Regions from separate parts of the Massilia sp. H6 genome, predicted to be linked through region 2. Evidence: predicted binding sites of a transcription regulator. Region 2 holds the regulator's gene; the other holds the start of a gene.
The links. The regulator LexA, encoded in region 2, represses DNA repair genes until DNA is damaged. The targets are predictions, from matches to a motif close to ACTGTATNNNNATACAGT.
Positions count from the first base shown of each region.

Region 1: the regulator LexA is predicted to act here: its motif matches at 3,359-3,376, upstream of NRS07_RS18315 (putative DNA modification/repair radical SAM protein).

Region 1 covers NZ_CP103371.1:4,079,180-4,086,820, forward strand. The annotation lists gene NRS07_RS18305 (TraB/GumN family protein) at 1-506, opposite strand, end outside; gene NRS07_RS18310 (UdgX family uracil-DNA binding protein) at 620-2,119, opposite strand; gene NRS07_RS18315 (putative DNA modification/repair radical SAM protein) at 2,116-3,345, opposite strand; gene NRS07_RS18320 (HD-GYP domain-containing protein) at 3,628-4,881, shown strand; gene NRS07_RS18325 (hypothetical protein) at 4,932-6,491, opposite strand; gene NRS07_RS18330 (EAL domain-containing protein) at 6,501-7,641, opposite strand, start outside.
Region 2 covers NZ_CP103371.1:3,203,802-3,211,442, forward strand. The annotation lists gene rplI (50S ribosomal protein L9) at 173-625, opposite strand; gene rpsR (30S ribosomal protein S18) at 662-952, opposite strand; gene priB (primosomal replication protein N) at 999-1,289, opposite strand; gene rpsF (30S ribosomal protein S6) at 1,352-1,762, opposite strand; gene lexA (transcriptional repressor LexA) at 2,030-2,662, shown strand; gene NRS07_RS14425 (sel1 repeat family protein) at 2,769-3,380, opposite strand; gene NRS07_RS14430 (hypothetical protein) at 3,414-3,584, shown strand; gene NRS07_RS14435 (cystathionine gamma-synthase family protein) at 3,578-4,813, opposite strand; gene purF (amidophosphoribosyltransferase) at 4,824-6,344, opposite strand; gene NRS07_RS14445 (CvpA family protein) at 6,407-6,895, opposite strand; gene NRS07_RS14450 (SPOR domain-containing protein) at 6,912-7,641, opposite strand, start outside.

The sequences.
Region 1 (7,641 bases), 880 kb from region 2:
AACAATTGGTTGGCTACGAAGATGGGCCGCTCGCGTTCCTTGTTCTTTGGCAGGTATCTCTCCTTGAGCGGCAGCCAGCGCGCATACACCTCGGCCGGGAGCACGTCGCGCAAGGTGGCGCCGTCAGGGTTGTCGTTGATGCCGATGAGCAGAGGCAGCGCCATCAGGCCCTGCAGGTAGCCGATGTCGACCTTGCCATTGGGCGGCGCCAGGTATTCCTGCGAGCGCTTGATGACGGCTTCGACTTCGTGCGATCGCCAGTCCATCTTGAGCGGCAGCGGCGAATACGTCCCGAAGATCCACAGCGCATGGCCATCCCTGGACACCTTCCACATGCCGGGGCCAGGCTTGTGGCCGACCACCACGATCTGTTCCGGGACCGGTTCGGCGTCGCTGGTGATGGTGGCCGACAGTGCCGGTGGGGTGGCCGCCGGATCGAGCGACTGCGCCTGTGATGGCGCTGCGGTAAGGGCCAGGCATAGTGCCGGGAGGATTGCGCATTTCATCGGACATCCTTGTTGTTAGTAGTCCGTCAAGCGTAGCGCTGCATGATGAGGCGGTGCTTAATCCTGGCCGGGCCGCGCTATTTCATGCCGTGCGCATGGGCTGGCGTGAGCGCTCAATCCGGGCTGGGCCGATTGACGAGCTCATGCGCCAGCTGCAGTCCCCTGACCATGCTGGAAAACGCCTCGTGCTTGGCCGCTTCGTCCGGCACCCGCAGCACGTAAGAAGGATGGTAGATCGTCACCACCCAGCGTCCCTCGTGCCAGATCGGTGTGCCAAGCGACTCCTTGAGCGTGACGCTGCGCTTGCCCAGCACCGACTTGAGCGCGGTGGTGCCCATCGCCACGATGACCTTGGGCTTGACCGTGGCAAGTTCTTTCTCGAGCCAGTAATGGCAGGCCTCGACCTCGCGCTGGGCCGGCGTCTTGTGGATGCGGCGCTTGCCCTTGGGCTCCCACTTGAAATGCTTGACGGCGTTGGTGAGATAAATGGCCTTGCGCTCGACCTGCGCCTGCGCGAACACGCGGTCGAGCAGCTTGCCGGCCGGGCCCACGAAAGGCTTGCCGGCCAGGTCTTCCTGGTCGCCCGGCTGCTCGCCCACGATCATGATCGGTGCCTCACCATTGGCACCGAGTGCGCCTTCTCCGGGAACGGCCTGGGTGGCGTACTGCCACAGCTCGCAGCGTCGGCATTCGTCGAGCCTGGAGGGCTGCTCGCGATCCGGTTGCGCCTTTTCGGCGGTGATGGGAATCGTGGCGCCGCTCTTGCCGCCCAGGGTCTGCACCTGGCCGATCTTGCGCGCGCCAAGTTCGGCCTGGCTCACCATCATCGGCACGATCGCGCCCTCGGGCAGGTTCTTCCAGAAGCGCGAAGGAATGTGGCTCTGCATGAGCTGCGCGTTGACGCGTGCCGGATTGAAAATGCTGCGGTAATAGGTGAGCCAGAGCGCCTCGCCGGCATCGTCCAGGTCGGCCGCGCTGCTCATCAGGGGGCCGGTATTGTGCAGCGTAGCGCCATCCCATAGCACGCTGGCCTCGGGCGTGGCGATCATCCAGCTGGTCTTGCCCATGCGCGCCACGAAATGCTCGGCCACCTGCGGCAGCACGTCCTGGCTGGGTTCGAACCAGGCCACGAAGCGCGGCGCGCCGGCGTCTAGCGGGCGCTCGCGAAAACGAATATAGGCATGCATGTCGTGCTCCTCGCGCCGCACCGCCTTGACCATGCCGTGCAGGCGCGCGCCATCCGGGTCGGCCGCCGACTGCACGTCGTGCTCGCCCTGCTGCCAGCGCCACAGTACCCGGTACAGGAAAGCCCAACGGTCGGGGGCGCGAAAGCAGGCAGCTTTGTGCAGCATCTCCATCAACGAGCGCGGTATCACGGCAGCTGTTTGCGACGGCGGCGCCGATGGGCGGGCCGCGGAATGCTCCGGCGCTGCCGGGGCCGGGGCGTCCGAGAACAAGTCGCCGCTCCCGTGCGCGTCAAGCGCTCCCCAGACAACCGCTTCGGGCGGCACCCTGGTGCGCAGCAGTTCGCGCGCCAGTGCGCGCCACTCGTCGAAGCTGTTCGCTTGCAGAGGCTGGCCGCGCGCGACCATGGCGGCGGCCGATTCGGTCATGCTGCCTGCAGCTCCGGCCACAGGTTCATCTGCTCGGGCGCATCGGCCAGGTGACGCCGCAAGATGTGCGAACTGGCCGCGCCCTGTACCGGTTTGTAGTCGGCCGTGACAATGAAGGGCGCCAGCTTTTTCATGCTGCAGCGCAGGCGCGAGAGGTCTTCCCAGCGCACGCGGCGAATCCGGCGCAGCTCGATGATGCGCTTGGCGTTGCGCAAGCCGATGCCGGGCACGCGCGCGATCATGGTTTCGTCGGCGCGGTTCAGGTCCATCGGAAAGTGCTCGCGGTTGCTCAGCGCCCAGGCCAGCTTGGGATCGACATCCAGCGCCAGGTTGCCTGCTTCCGGCATCAGTTCGCCCACCGTGAAGCCGTAGCCGCGCAACAGAAAGTCGGCCTGATACAGCCGGTGCTCGCGCATCAGTGGCGGCGGCGCCAACGGCACGCTCTTGGGGCTTTGCGGGATCGGGCTGAAGGCCGAGTAGTACACGCGCTTGAGCTTGTAGCTGCCGTACAGGGTCTCTGCCGTGTTGAGAATGGTCTGGTCGTCGCTGGCGTCGGCGCCGACGATCATCTGCGTGCTCTGGCCGGCCGGCGCAAAGGCCGGCGCGCGCGGTTCCTCGGCCTTTTGGTCGAGCTTGCGGCGGATCGAACCCATCGCCAGCTTGATGGTATGAACGTTCTTTTCTGGTGCCAGCCGCGTCACGCTGTCGTGGGTAGGCAGCTCGATATTCACCGACAAACGGTCGGCCCAGCGGCCGGCCTCGGCAATCAGGAGCGGGTCGGCATCGGGGATGGTCTTGAGATGGATGTAGCCGCGAAAATTATGCACTTCGCGCAACTGGCGCGCCACCGCGACCAGCTGCTCCATCGTGTAGTCGGACGACTGGATGATGCCCGAGCTCAGGAACAAGCCGTCGATGTAGTTGCGGATGTAGAAGTCGTGCGTGAGCTTGACGACTTCGTCCACCGAAAAGCGGGCCCGTGGCACGTTCGAGCTGCGGCGGTTGATGCAGTACTGGCAATCGTAGACGCAGAAATTGGTCAGCAAGATCTTGAGCAGCGAAACGCAGCGCCCGTCCGGCGTATAGCTGTGGCAAATGCCCATGCCCGTGGTGGCGCCAAGGCCATCCTTGCCCTCGGAGCCGCGCTTGGGCGCGCCACTGCTGGCACAGGACGCATCGTATTTGGCGGCATCGGCCAAAATTTCCAGCTTGTCGTTGAGTTCCATCGCGCTTGATTGGACTGTATGGGCATACAGTATACCGTAGCGTGGCAATGACCGATCTCTTTCACGCGAAAAGCGTGGCTTCTTTAGTGGTTCATACGCGGGACAACGCTGGACAAAGATGACAACGTAGCAAATAAAACCAACGAAAAGTTACATTGGAAATAACGGATATTTCCGTGTGGCATTATTTTACAAACTGCTTTATCATGTCTGCTGCGTCGCGTTCCTACAATGCCGTGTCCAGGCTCCTGGCTTGAGCCCCACCTCCCAAGAAAAAATACCATGTCCGGATCTATCGTCAACGAACATTACCTGAGCAAAGTACTCACTTTGTCCGAGGAAGTCGGTGTCAATGCTACCGAAGACATTTACGACACCAGGGGCACCAAACTGCTGGCCAAGGGCGCGAGCGTATCGCGTCAACTGCAAGAACGCCTGATCGTCCACCGGCTGAGCAAGCCCCTTGAGTCCTGCATCGCCGTCGAAGACGCGGTCGACGGCAACCGGCTGGCCGACTGCGCCCTGAGCGCCTGCGAAGACTCGCGGGCGCTGGGCGCCATCATTGCCGCGTCGGGACTCACGGCCGCCAGTGTCAGGAACCAGCTCGCCTCGCTCCGGTTTGCCCCTGCCATGGCGATGATGCTGACCATGATCGACCGCGGCAGCAAGACCGGGCTGCGCCATGTCGCCGAGGTGGCGAGCCTGGCACTGGCCTTTGCCACCCGTGCCGGCTTGCCGCCGGATCTCCGGCAAGTAGTCTGCATGGCCGGTGTCCTGCACGATATCGGCGAATTGTATATCGATCCCGACCTGATCAACGCGAAACAGGTTCTCACCGCAGAACAATGGTCTCACGTAATTGTTCACCCACATATCGGCCGGCTCCTGATCCAGGACCTGGGATCGTGCCCGCCGGCTGTCGGCATTGCAGTAGCCGAACACCACGAACGCCTCAACGGCACCGGATATCCACGCGCCATGGTCGCAGGCCAGAGCAGCGCAGCAGGACAACTCGTCGCCAGCGCCGAACTGATCTCCGGACTGCTGCACAAACCGCACGCGCTCGAGCGCGCCGAGTTGGCACTGAAGATCGTCAGCGGCGAGCATCCGCGCCTGATCTCGTCGATCATCTCGCAGGCAAGCCGGACGCTCAACTGCCAAACTTTCGAACCGGGCCTGGCGACCATCAATGACGACGAAATCGAACGCCTGTCGGTGCGGCTGGTCCAGGCTTCCGAACTGGCGGCGCAGCTGGCGCGCGGCGCCATGATCGCGCCCAAGCACCTCGACCTGATGCTGCGTACACGCGAACGCCTTGCGGTCGTGCAGCGTGCCTTCATGTCGACCGGACTCGACATGCACGTCACTGCAATGGAATGCGCCGACGTCGACCAGTTCGAGGTGTTCGAAAGCGAACTGGCACTGCGTGAAATCAGCTGGCGCGTGCGCGATATCGGCCGCGATTTGGCCATTCAACTTGGCCCGGCCAAGGCATCGATTCCCCAGGCCGAGCAGCTGCTCGCGCTGCTGTGCTGACAATCCACCGGCGCTGAGAAGGCATGCGCCGGCACCACCGCCTGCCCGTCTTACAAGGCCGCCTGCGCCTGCGCCAATAACTGCGGCTCCATGCGGGCCGCGATCTTTTTCAGGTAACCCGCCGCCGCGCCCACGCCCGCGCCACCTGCGCGCTGCAGCCACCCATAAGCTTGCACCAGGTCGCGCTGCACGCCCTGCCCGGCCGAATACATCACGCCGAGATTGAACTGGGCGCGCGCATGGCCCTGGCGTGCCGCGCACAGGTACCAGAAATGGGCGGCCTCGTAATCGCGCTCGATGCCCTTGCCGCAGTCGTGGCGCAGGCCCAGCTCGAACTGGGCCAGCGCGTGGCCCTGGTCGGCGGCCTTGTGGAACCAGTCGGTCGCTTCGACCGGATTGCCGTGCTCGGCGCGGTCGAGCAGTGCGCCGACCATGTACTGGGCCGGCGCGTAATCCTGGTGCGCGGCGCGGCGATACCATTCCAGTGCCTGCGCTTCGTCGCGCGCCACGCCGATCCCGCCTTCATAGCGCAGCCCGAGGTCGAACTGGGCGCGCAGGTGGCCCTGCCCGGCGGCCTTGCGGTACCACTCGACGGCCTGCTCCGGGTCGTTCGCCACGCCCATCCCGGCATCGAACAACTGGGCCAGGTGATACTGGGCCGAGGGCATGCCCTGTTCGGCGGCCTGCAGATACCAGTGCGCCGCCTGGACCGGGTCGCGCGCGACGCCCTGCCCGTGCTCGTAGCGCACGCCCAGGTTGTCCTGCGCGCCGGCGTGGCCCTGGTTTGCCGCGCGGCGGTACCACTCCAGGGCCAGTGCTTCGTCGCGTGGCAGGCCATGGCCGCTGTCGTACATCAAGGCCAGGTTGAACTGCGAGCTGACATGCCCCTGTTCTGCGGCGCGGCCGTACCAGAGCACGGCGCGGCTGCTGTCCTGATCCACGTCCTGGCCTTTATCGTAGCGCAGGCCGAGGTTGAATTGCGCGGGTGCGTAACCCTGCTCGGCGGCCTTGCCAAACCACTGCAGCGCCGCATCGCCATCGCTGCGCAGCGCAAGACTGAACTGCGAGCGCGCATAACCCTGTTCTGCCGCGCGGCGGTACCACATGGTGGCCGCATCGACATCCTGCGGCACGCCCTTGCCGGTCTCGTACATCATGCCCAGGTTGTGCTGCGCACCCGGCTCGCCCTGGTCGGCAGCCTGGCTGAACCACTGCAAGGCTTGCTGCACGTCGTTCGGCACGCCCTGGCCCTTGGCATACAGCCAGCCCAGGTTGTACTGCGCCGGCGCATAGCCTTGACTTGCCGCGCGGCGATACCAGTAGGCGGCCTGGCCATAATCCTGTGCCACGCCCTGGCCCTTCTGGAACATTACGCCGAGGTTGTACTGCGCCAGTTCCAGGCCGGCGCTGGCGGCCATGCGGTACCAGGCCACGGCCAGCTCGAAATTCTGCGCCACGCCCTGGCCACTGGCATACATGAAACCCAGGCTGTGCTGGGCGGTCGGCACCCCGCGGTCGGCCAAGCCCTTCACGCGCAGGAAGTCGGCCGTGTAATGCGCCGCCGCAGGGCTGTCTCCCTGGTCGCTGGGCTGTGCCGGAATGTCGAGCATGGCCGTGGCTCAGGCTTGCACGGCGCGCAGGCCGAACAGCGTCGGCTGGGTGCGCAGCGCCTTCATGAACTCGCCCAACGGAATCGGCCGATAGTACAGGTAGCCCTGCATCGTCATGCAACCGTTCGAGCGCAGGTAGCGCGCTTGCTCTTCGGTTTCGACGCCTTCGGCGATCAGGTTCAGGCCCAGGCCGCGCGCGATCGAGATGATCGCCAGGATCACCGGGTAATGCCCGCCCTCTTCGTGGATCTCTTTCACGAAAGACTGGTCGATCTTGACGGTATGGATCGGGAAGCGGTGCAGGTAGGACAGCGACGAATAGCCGGTGCCGAAATCGTCGATCGCCACCGATACGCCCAGCTGGCACAGCTTGTTGAGCTGCTCGATCGCGTACTGTGGGTTGCGGATGCAGATGTTCTCGGTGATTTCGACTTCGATCTGGGACGGTTGAATCGAATAGCGCACCAGCGCGCTGCGCATCTTCTCGAAGAAGTCGCCGCGGTCCAGGTATTGCGGCGACAGGTTCAGCGACAGGCGCACCTGGTCGTTGCCGCTTGAATTCCATTGCAGCATATCGCGGCACAGTGCGCCGATCATCCAGTCCGAGATCGGCAGCATCAGGCCGTTTTCTTCGGCGAACGGCAGGAATTCGCCGGCCGACAATACGCCGCGGGTCGGGTGGTTCCAGCGCATCAGCGCCTCGGCGCCAACAATGCGCCCGGTCAGGGCATCGATCTGCGGCTGGTAATACATCTCCAGCTCGCCCTGCTCGAGCGCGCGGCGCAGCGCCTGCTCCAGGGCGATCTTCTGGTGCGACACGTCCAGCATCGACGTATGGTAGAAGCTGTGGCCGTTCTTGCCGAGTGCCTTGACCTGGTACATGGCGATGTCGGCGTGGCGCAGCAGTTCGTCGATCGATTCGCCGTCGGTCGGATAGATCGCGATGCCGATCGAGGCCGAGATATGCACTTCGTGGCCGTCCAGGTCGAACGGGCACTGCAGCGTTTCCAGGAACTTGTCGGCGACCATGCGCGCGTCGTCGCGGTCACGCAGTTCCGGCAGCACGATGGTGAATTCGTCGCCGCCCTGGCGCGCCAGGGTGTCGCCCTTGCGCAGGCACTCTTTCAGGCGGGTCGCGGCCTGCTGCAGC
Region 2 (7,641 bases):
CCGCAATTTTGCTCAGCAGTTCAGCTCAGCAGTTCAGTGCTCATCCATAGCTAACGGGTACAGCGCCATAAAAAAAGCCAGGCGAACCCGGCTTTTTTATTGCATCAGTGGCTGACACCCTCCCCCAAGGCAAGCGATACTCCGCCGCCACGGGAGGGGAAACGTCAGGCGCTTAAGCGGCTTCGCCGACGACGGCGATGGTGATTTCCGTGACGACGTCGGTGTGCAGTGCGACTGCAACCGGGAACTCGCCCGTGGTCTTGAGTGGGCCGGTCGGCATGCGGACCTGCGACTTCTCGACTGCGAAGCCTTGCTTGCTCAGCGCTTCAGCGATGTCGAAGTTGGTGACCGAACCGAACAGACGGCCGTCGACGCCGGCCTTCTGGCCGATGGTGACGGTCATGCCGCTGAGCTTGTCGCCTTGCGCCTGGGCAGCCGACAGCTTTTCAGCTGCTGCTTTTTCCAGTTCGGCGCGCTTGACTTCGAACTCGGCAACAGCCGACGACGTCGCACGGCGGGCCATCTTTTGCGGGATCAGGAAGTTACGTGCGTAACCGTCCTTGACCTTGACCACGTCGCCCAGGTTGCCGACGTTAACAACTTTTTCCAAAAGGATCACTTGCATATTTTTCTCCAGGATATTCTGAACTGTACGACGCGATTAAGCGTGGTGCAGGTCGGTGTACGGCAGCAGCGCGAGGTAGCGTGCGCGCTTGATCGCGGTGTCGACCTGGCGCTGGTAGTGCGCCTTGGTGCCGGTCAGGCGTGCCGGCATGATCTTGCCGTTTTCCTGGACGAAGTCCTTCAGGGTGTCGACGTCCTTGTAGTCGACCTGTTCCACGTTTGCAGCCGTGAAGCGGCAGAATTTCTTGCGCTTGAACAGCGGGTTTTGCTGTTTGCGCTTCAGTTTTTCTTTGGCTTTGTTTTTGTCGAACTTTTTACCGAATGCCATGTGAGGCTCCTGTATCTATCTAAATGTTGCCGTGCGGTCGGTTGACCTATGCGGCACTGAAATCAATGATGTGAAACACCAGTGCTTTGCTGTTGCGGTTCTTCCTGGCCAAAAATCCGGTGAACTCGTAAGCCGCGCCCAGTTCAGCGCTGGCAAACCTGCCTGAAACCTCGCCCGCGGCCAGCGCGGGGACTTCAAACTCGACCAGCCTTGCAACCCTTGCCTCTTCCTGCTGCGAACTGTGCATCAGGATGGCGCCCACGATGGGGACACCGGCCGGGGTGTAACGCAGTACGTCACGCTCGGCGATGGTCGCGATGAGCCTGAATTCGTTCACTGCGCGCTTTTACTGCGCTGGTTCACTGTGTCCTTGGATTGCCTGGAAAGACCTGTCAACAATTAAGCAGCTGCCGGGGCCGGGGCTGCAGCAGCAGGTGCTGCCGCTGGTGCCGAGGCTTCAGCGCGGTGGCTCTTGGCTGCGTCTTCGCGCTGGACCGACTTCATCATCGGCGACGGTGCGGTTTCAGCTTTCTTCATCTTGACGGTCAGGTGACGCAGGACGGCATCGTTGAACTTGAATGCGGTTTCCAGCTCGACCAGGGTCTCGTTGTCGCACTCGATGTTCAGGCAGATGTAGTGGGCTTTTGGCAGCTTCTGGATCTGGTAAGCCATCTGACGACGGCCCCAGTCTTCGACGCGATGGATGTTACCGCCGCGGCTGGAGACCGTGGCTTTGTAACGCTCGATCATCGCCGGGACCTGCTCGCTCTGGTCCGGGTGGACGATAAAAACGATTTCATAATGACGCATGCAACACTCCTTAAGGACGTTTAAACAAATTGCCCACCTCGGCGTCAAGACGAGTGTGGGAAGGGAAAGCCGGACATTATAGCCCGAAAACAGGCCGCTTGGGAAGCTCGGTGTTGTCCTGGCGAAGATGCAGCGGGCAATCGCGGCGCGCCCTGCACGACCGCATTGCACAATTTTTTTACACTTTTGCGGTATTTCCCCTTGCGCATACCGGAATACTGTACAAAAATACAGTCTACTCACATAACGGATTGCCTTATCACACCCATGCTCAAGCTCACCGCAAGGCAAGAACAGATCCTTAACCTGATCAAGGAAGCGATCGAGAACACCGGCTTCCCGCCAACCCGCGCGGAAATCGCGGCAGAGTTGGGCTTTCGCTCGGCCAATGCCGCCGAAGAACACCTGCAAGCGCTGGCGCGCAAGGGCGCGATCGAAATTTCACCGGGCACGTCGCGCGGCATCCGCCTGATCGGCGCTTCGGTCGAGCCAGTGCCGCTGGTGCCGGCGGCCCTCATGATGCCGCTGCCGCTGGTCGGCCGCGTCGCTGCCGGTTCGCCGATCCTTGCACAGGAACACGTCGAAGCGACCTATAACGTTGATGCTGCGATGTTTTCCGCGCGCCCCGACTTCTTACTCAAGGTCAAGGGCTGGTCGATGCGCGACGCCGGCATCTGCGACGGCGACTTTCTGGCGGTCAAGAAGATCGACAGCGCCAAGAACGGCCAGATCGTGGTGGCCAGGCTGGGCGACGAAGTCACCGTCAAGCGCTACCGCAAGACTGGCAACCTGGTCGAGCTGCTGCCGGAAAACCCGGATTTCAAGGTGATCCAGGTCAGGCCCGAAGACGAGTTCGCGCTCGAGGGGCTGGCGGTGGGCTTGATGCGCAGCTGGCACTGAGCTCGCACTGAGCTGCGCTGCGCTGCGCAACCCCGGCCCCGGCCCTGTCCAGACCGGGGCTGGATTGACCGCCACGAACCGCTCACTTACCCTGCCACTTGCCCTGTCACTTAGCCTTCTTCGCTTCCGAAGAACTCTTGACCATCGCATTGTGCTCCGCCACATAGGCCTCGGTCGCTGCCCGCCATGCCGCGAAATCGGCCAGCACCAGCTTTGAGTTCACCTTGGCTTCTTCGGTCAGGTTCGATTGCAGCTGCGTCAGGTAGACCGTCGATGCCGCGGTTTCGTCCTTGGTCATGAGCTTGGCGATGTCGGCCGGAATGCGCTTGGTCAGCGGCACCGCCGCGTTCAGGCTGGTGACAAACCTGTTATAGCATTCCTGCCAATTGGTAACGGCACCGCTGATCCGGTCGATGTCGGCGTTGATCTTGGACATTGCCGGAATGCGCGGGGCGACGCAGCGCAGTTCACCTGATTTCAGGTCTTCGCCGTCGTAGCCCTTGATCCAGTAATCGATGTCCTTGCGGCGCGCGACGCGCTGCGTCATCAGTTCGAGCGAAGCGATCGCCACCTTGTTGCCCTTGGCGGCCGATTTCTTGAACAACGCTTCGGCCCTGGCCTCGTCCACCTGCCCAGCTTCGCCATACCAGAACATCTGGCCCAGTGCCTGCTGCGCCTCGGGGTTGCCGGCATTGGCCAGCTTTGTGTATGCCTTCATCGCCGCGGCGTAATCCTTTTTGGCGAACGAAGCATGGGCATCTTCCAGTTCGCCGGCGAAAGCACTGGCGCAGAAAAAGAGGGAAAGGCAGAACAGCGTGGTCTTCATGGTCGCTTACGGGTGAGGAATCGAATCCCCATCATAGCGGCATTCGGGCTTGCCGCTCAACCGCTGAAACAAAAACCGGCGGCGCCGCTCTACTGATCGAGCGCCTGGCGAAAATCGTTCAACAGGTCGTCGGTGTCCTCGATGCCGACCGAGACCCGGATCAGCGACTCGGCAATGCCCATGCTGGCGCGGCGCTCGGCGCCCATCTCGAAGAAGATCGTGTGCGCTACCGGGATCACCAGGGTGCGGGTATCGCCCAGGTTGCTCGCTGCGATGCCCAGTTGCAGGCGGTTCAGGTAATCGAAAGGGTCGATCGCATCGACCAGCTCGAAACTGAGCAGCGAGCCGCCAGCACGAAACAGCGCTTGCGCGATGCCGTGCTGCGCATGCGAAGCCAGCCCGGGATAATGGACTGCAGCGACCCGCACGTCGCCTTCCAGCATTCGCGCCAGCGCCAGCGCGTTGCTACTGGTGCGCTCCATTCGCAGCGCCAGCGTTTCGGCGCCGATGGCGATGTGGTGGGCTGCCTCCGGCCCCAGCGCCGCGCCGAAGTCGCGCAGGGCTTTCGCGCGCAGCTGGGCCAGGCCTTGCGCCTGGCTTGGCTGCTTGCGAAAGTTGGGCGCGATATGCGGATAGCTGCTCCAGTCGAACTCACCGGTATCGGTCAGCGCGCCACCCAGCGCGTTGCCATGGCCGCCGATCGACTTGGTCAGCGAATTGACTACCAGGCCCGCCCCGACCGCCTTGGGACGGAACAGGTAGGGCGTGGTCATGGTGTTGTCGACCACATACAGGATGCCGCGCTCGCGGCACAGCTGGCCGATTCGGGCCAGGTCGGCCACCTGGGTGCGCGGATTGGCAATGGTCTCGACGAAGACCATGCGCGTTTCGGGCCTGAGCACCGCTTCCACGTTGGCGGCATCGGTGGCGTCGACAAAGTCCACGTCCACGCCCTGGCCGGCCACCGTCTGCCACAGGCTGTTGGTGTTCCCAAACAGAAAGGACGAGGACACGATATGGTCGCCGCTGCGCAGCAGCGCCTGGAACAGCGCGCCGATCGCGCCCATGCCGGTGGCGAAGCACAGCGTACCGACGCCGCCTTCCATCTTGCTGATCTTGTCCTCGAGCGCGCTGACGGTAGGGTTGCCCTGGCGGCCATAACGAAAGCCCGGCTCCTTGCCCTGGAAGACCGAGGCCAGCTGGCGCGCATCGGTATAGCCGAAGGCGACCGAAGTATGCACCGGCTTGTGTAGCGAGCCTTGCTCGATCGCCTTGCGGCGATCGCTGTGCAAGATGGTGGTGGTAAAGCCGTACTTATCGCTCATGCGGGCAACCTCAATCGGCTGGCGAAGCGTTCAGGTGCAGGTGCGTGGTCACGTCATCCTCTGCGCGCCGCGGGCTCGGCTTGTGGCGCGCCGACTCCAGGCGGTCGAGATATTCCGGGGTCACGTCGCCGGTGACATACACACCGTCGAAGCACGAAGCCTCGAAGTTCTTCAAGGCCGGATTGACGTCGGAAATCGCCCGCTTGAGTGCGTCGATGTCCTGGTACACCAGGCGGTCGGCGGTGATCTCGCGGCACACTTCTTCGGTGGTGCGGCCATGCGCGATCAGTTCGTCGCGGGTGGGCATGTCGATGCCATACACGTTCGCGTAGAGCACAGGCGGCGCGGCCGAGGCGAAGAACACCTTGCGCGCACCGGCTTCGCGCGCCATCTGCACGATTTCACGGCTGGTGGTACCGCGCACGATCGAGTCGTCGACCAGCAGCACGTTCTTGTCCTTGAACTCGGACACGATGGCGTTGAGCTTCTGGCGCACCGACTTCTTGCGCATGCCCTGCCCCGGCATGATGAAGGTGCGGCCGATATAGCGGTTCTTGATGAATCCTTCGCGGTATTCGATACCAAGCTTGAGCGCCAACTGGATCGCGGCCGGGCGCGACGAATCGGGAATCGGCATGACCACGTCGATTTCGCCGTCCGGAATCTCGGCGCGCACCTTGTCGGCCAGGTATTCGCCCATGCGCAGGCGGGTGGCGTAGACCGAGGCTCCGTCGATCACCGAGTCCGGGCGCGCCAGGTAGACGTATTCGAAGGCGCACGGATTGAGCGACGGATTTTCGGCACACTGCCGCTCCGACAGGTTGCCGTCGTTGTCGATGAAGACCGCCTCGCCCGGCGCGATGTCGCGCATGAAGCGAAAGCCCAGGCCTTCCAGCGCCACCGACTCGCTGGCCACCAGATATTCGGTTCCGCCGTCGGTTTCGTTCATGCCTATGCACAGCGGACGAATCCCGAACGGGTCACGGAAGGCCAGCATGCCGTGGCCAGAAATCTGCGCCACCACCGCATAGGCGCCACGCACCCGGCGATGCACCGCGGCGACCGCCTTGAAGACGGCATCGGTATCGAGGTTGAAGCCGTCGGCCGCTTCCTGGATTTCGTGCGCGAGCACGTTGAGCAGCACTTCGGAGTCGGAATCGGTATTGATGTGGCGCCGGTCGTTACGGAACAGCTCTTCCTTGAGCACTGCCTGGTTGGTCAGGTTGCCGTTGTGCGCCAGCGTGATGCCGAACGGTGCATTGACATAGAAAGGCTGGGCTTCTTCCTCGCTCGACGAACCGGCCGTGGGGTAGCGGCAATGGCCGATACCGGTATTGCCTTGCAGCGAGCGCATATTGCGGGTACGGAACACGTCGCGGACCAGGCCATTGGCCTTGTACATCGAGAACATGCTGCTGTGATTGGTCGCAATGCCCGCCGCATCCTGGCCGCGGTGCTGCAGCAGCAGCAACGCGTCATACAAGAGCTGGTTGACGGGATTGTGCGAGACGACGCCGACGATGCCACACATGGTGCGCTCCTAAAGCTGGACTGCTGATTTTACAAAAATAAATACAAGAAAATTCGGTCACTTCAATACTTCACGTGCTGTGCCAGCGCGGCGGGCAAGAACGGCTTGACCGTGCGCGCCCCGGTCTCCGCCATCGGCGAAAGCAGCGCATTTCTCCAGAAATCCTGTTGCGGGATGGCTGTCATCCCAGACAATATGACGGCGGCAAGCACAATCACAATGCCCCGCGCCAGTCCGAACAGGCCGCCCAGGCCCCGGTCCGCCAGGCTCAGGCCGCTGGCGGTGATGACGGCGCCAATCGCCAGTGACAGCAGGCCCATCAGTATGCGCACGCCCAGGAAAAGAATGACAAAGGCCGCGATCAGGCGCGCTGTCTCGCCGGACACCAGTTCCGGCAGCAGCGGGGCCAGCCTGGCGCCGTACATATTGGCCACCACGAAGGCCACCACCCAGCCCAGCAAGGAAAGAATCTCCTTCACCAGGCCGCGCAAAGTGGAAATAATGACCGACGAAATGAGGACAAACAAGACCAGGTAATCGAAAATCGTCACGCCGTGCAACCTTGCATCAGAGCGGCACCAGCGTGCCCGACAGGCCCATGGCGATCAGCTTGGACCGGATCTGCTCGCCTTCTTCCTTGGTGTAGGGCCCCACCCGCACACGGATCAGTTCACCGGATTTCTGGGTGAACGACGACACGCCGGCTGCGCGCAAGCGGCCCTGCAGCTCGGTCACTTTCGCTTCGGTCGCGAGCGCGGCGACCTGCACCACGTATTTCTGGGTCGGGCCTTCGGCCTTGACCACTGGCTGCCCCTCGAGGATCGCGATCGCGCGCGCGGCATCGTCGCGGACGGCTTTCGGTGCTTCCTTGGGCGGCAATGTGATGAATTTTTCCGTCGGCCTGGCCGCGGCCTTCGCTTCCAGGTCGGCCGCCTTCGGATGGATTTCGGCGACGGTTGGCTGCTTCGGCTCGGGCTTCGGCTCGGGCTTGACTACTGCCGGCACTCGCGCGGCGGCTGTGTCGATGGTGCGCATCGGCGGCGGGTCGGCAGGTTCGGCCGCGATCTGCGCAGCCGCTGGCGCTCCCGCGTCAAGGCCGGCCTCAAAACCGGCGTCGGCCGGGTCGACGATTTCTTCGTCGTTGTCGACGCTGGCGGCGGCCGGCACCGGCAGCGGCGCTACCTTGTCCCGGGACGGTATGTTGATCGCGATATCGGTGCCGAGCGGCTTGGGCTCGGAATCGAGCAGCATCGGCAAGCCGACCGCTGCCGCGAGCGCCAGTGCCACCGCGCCGACC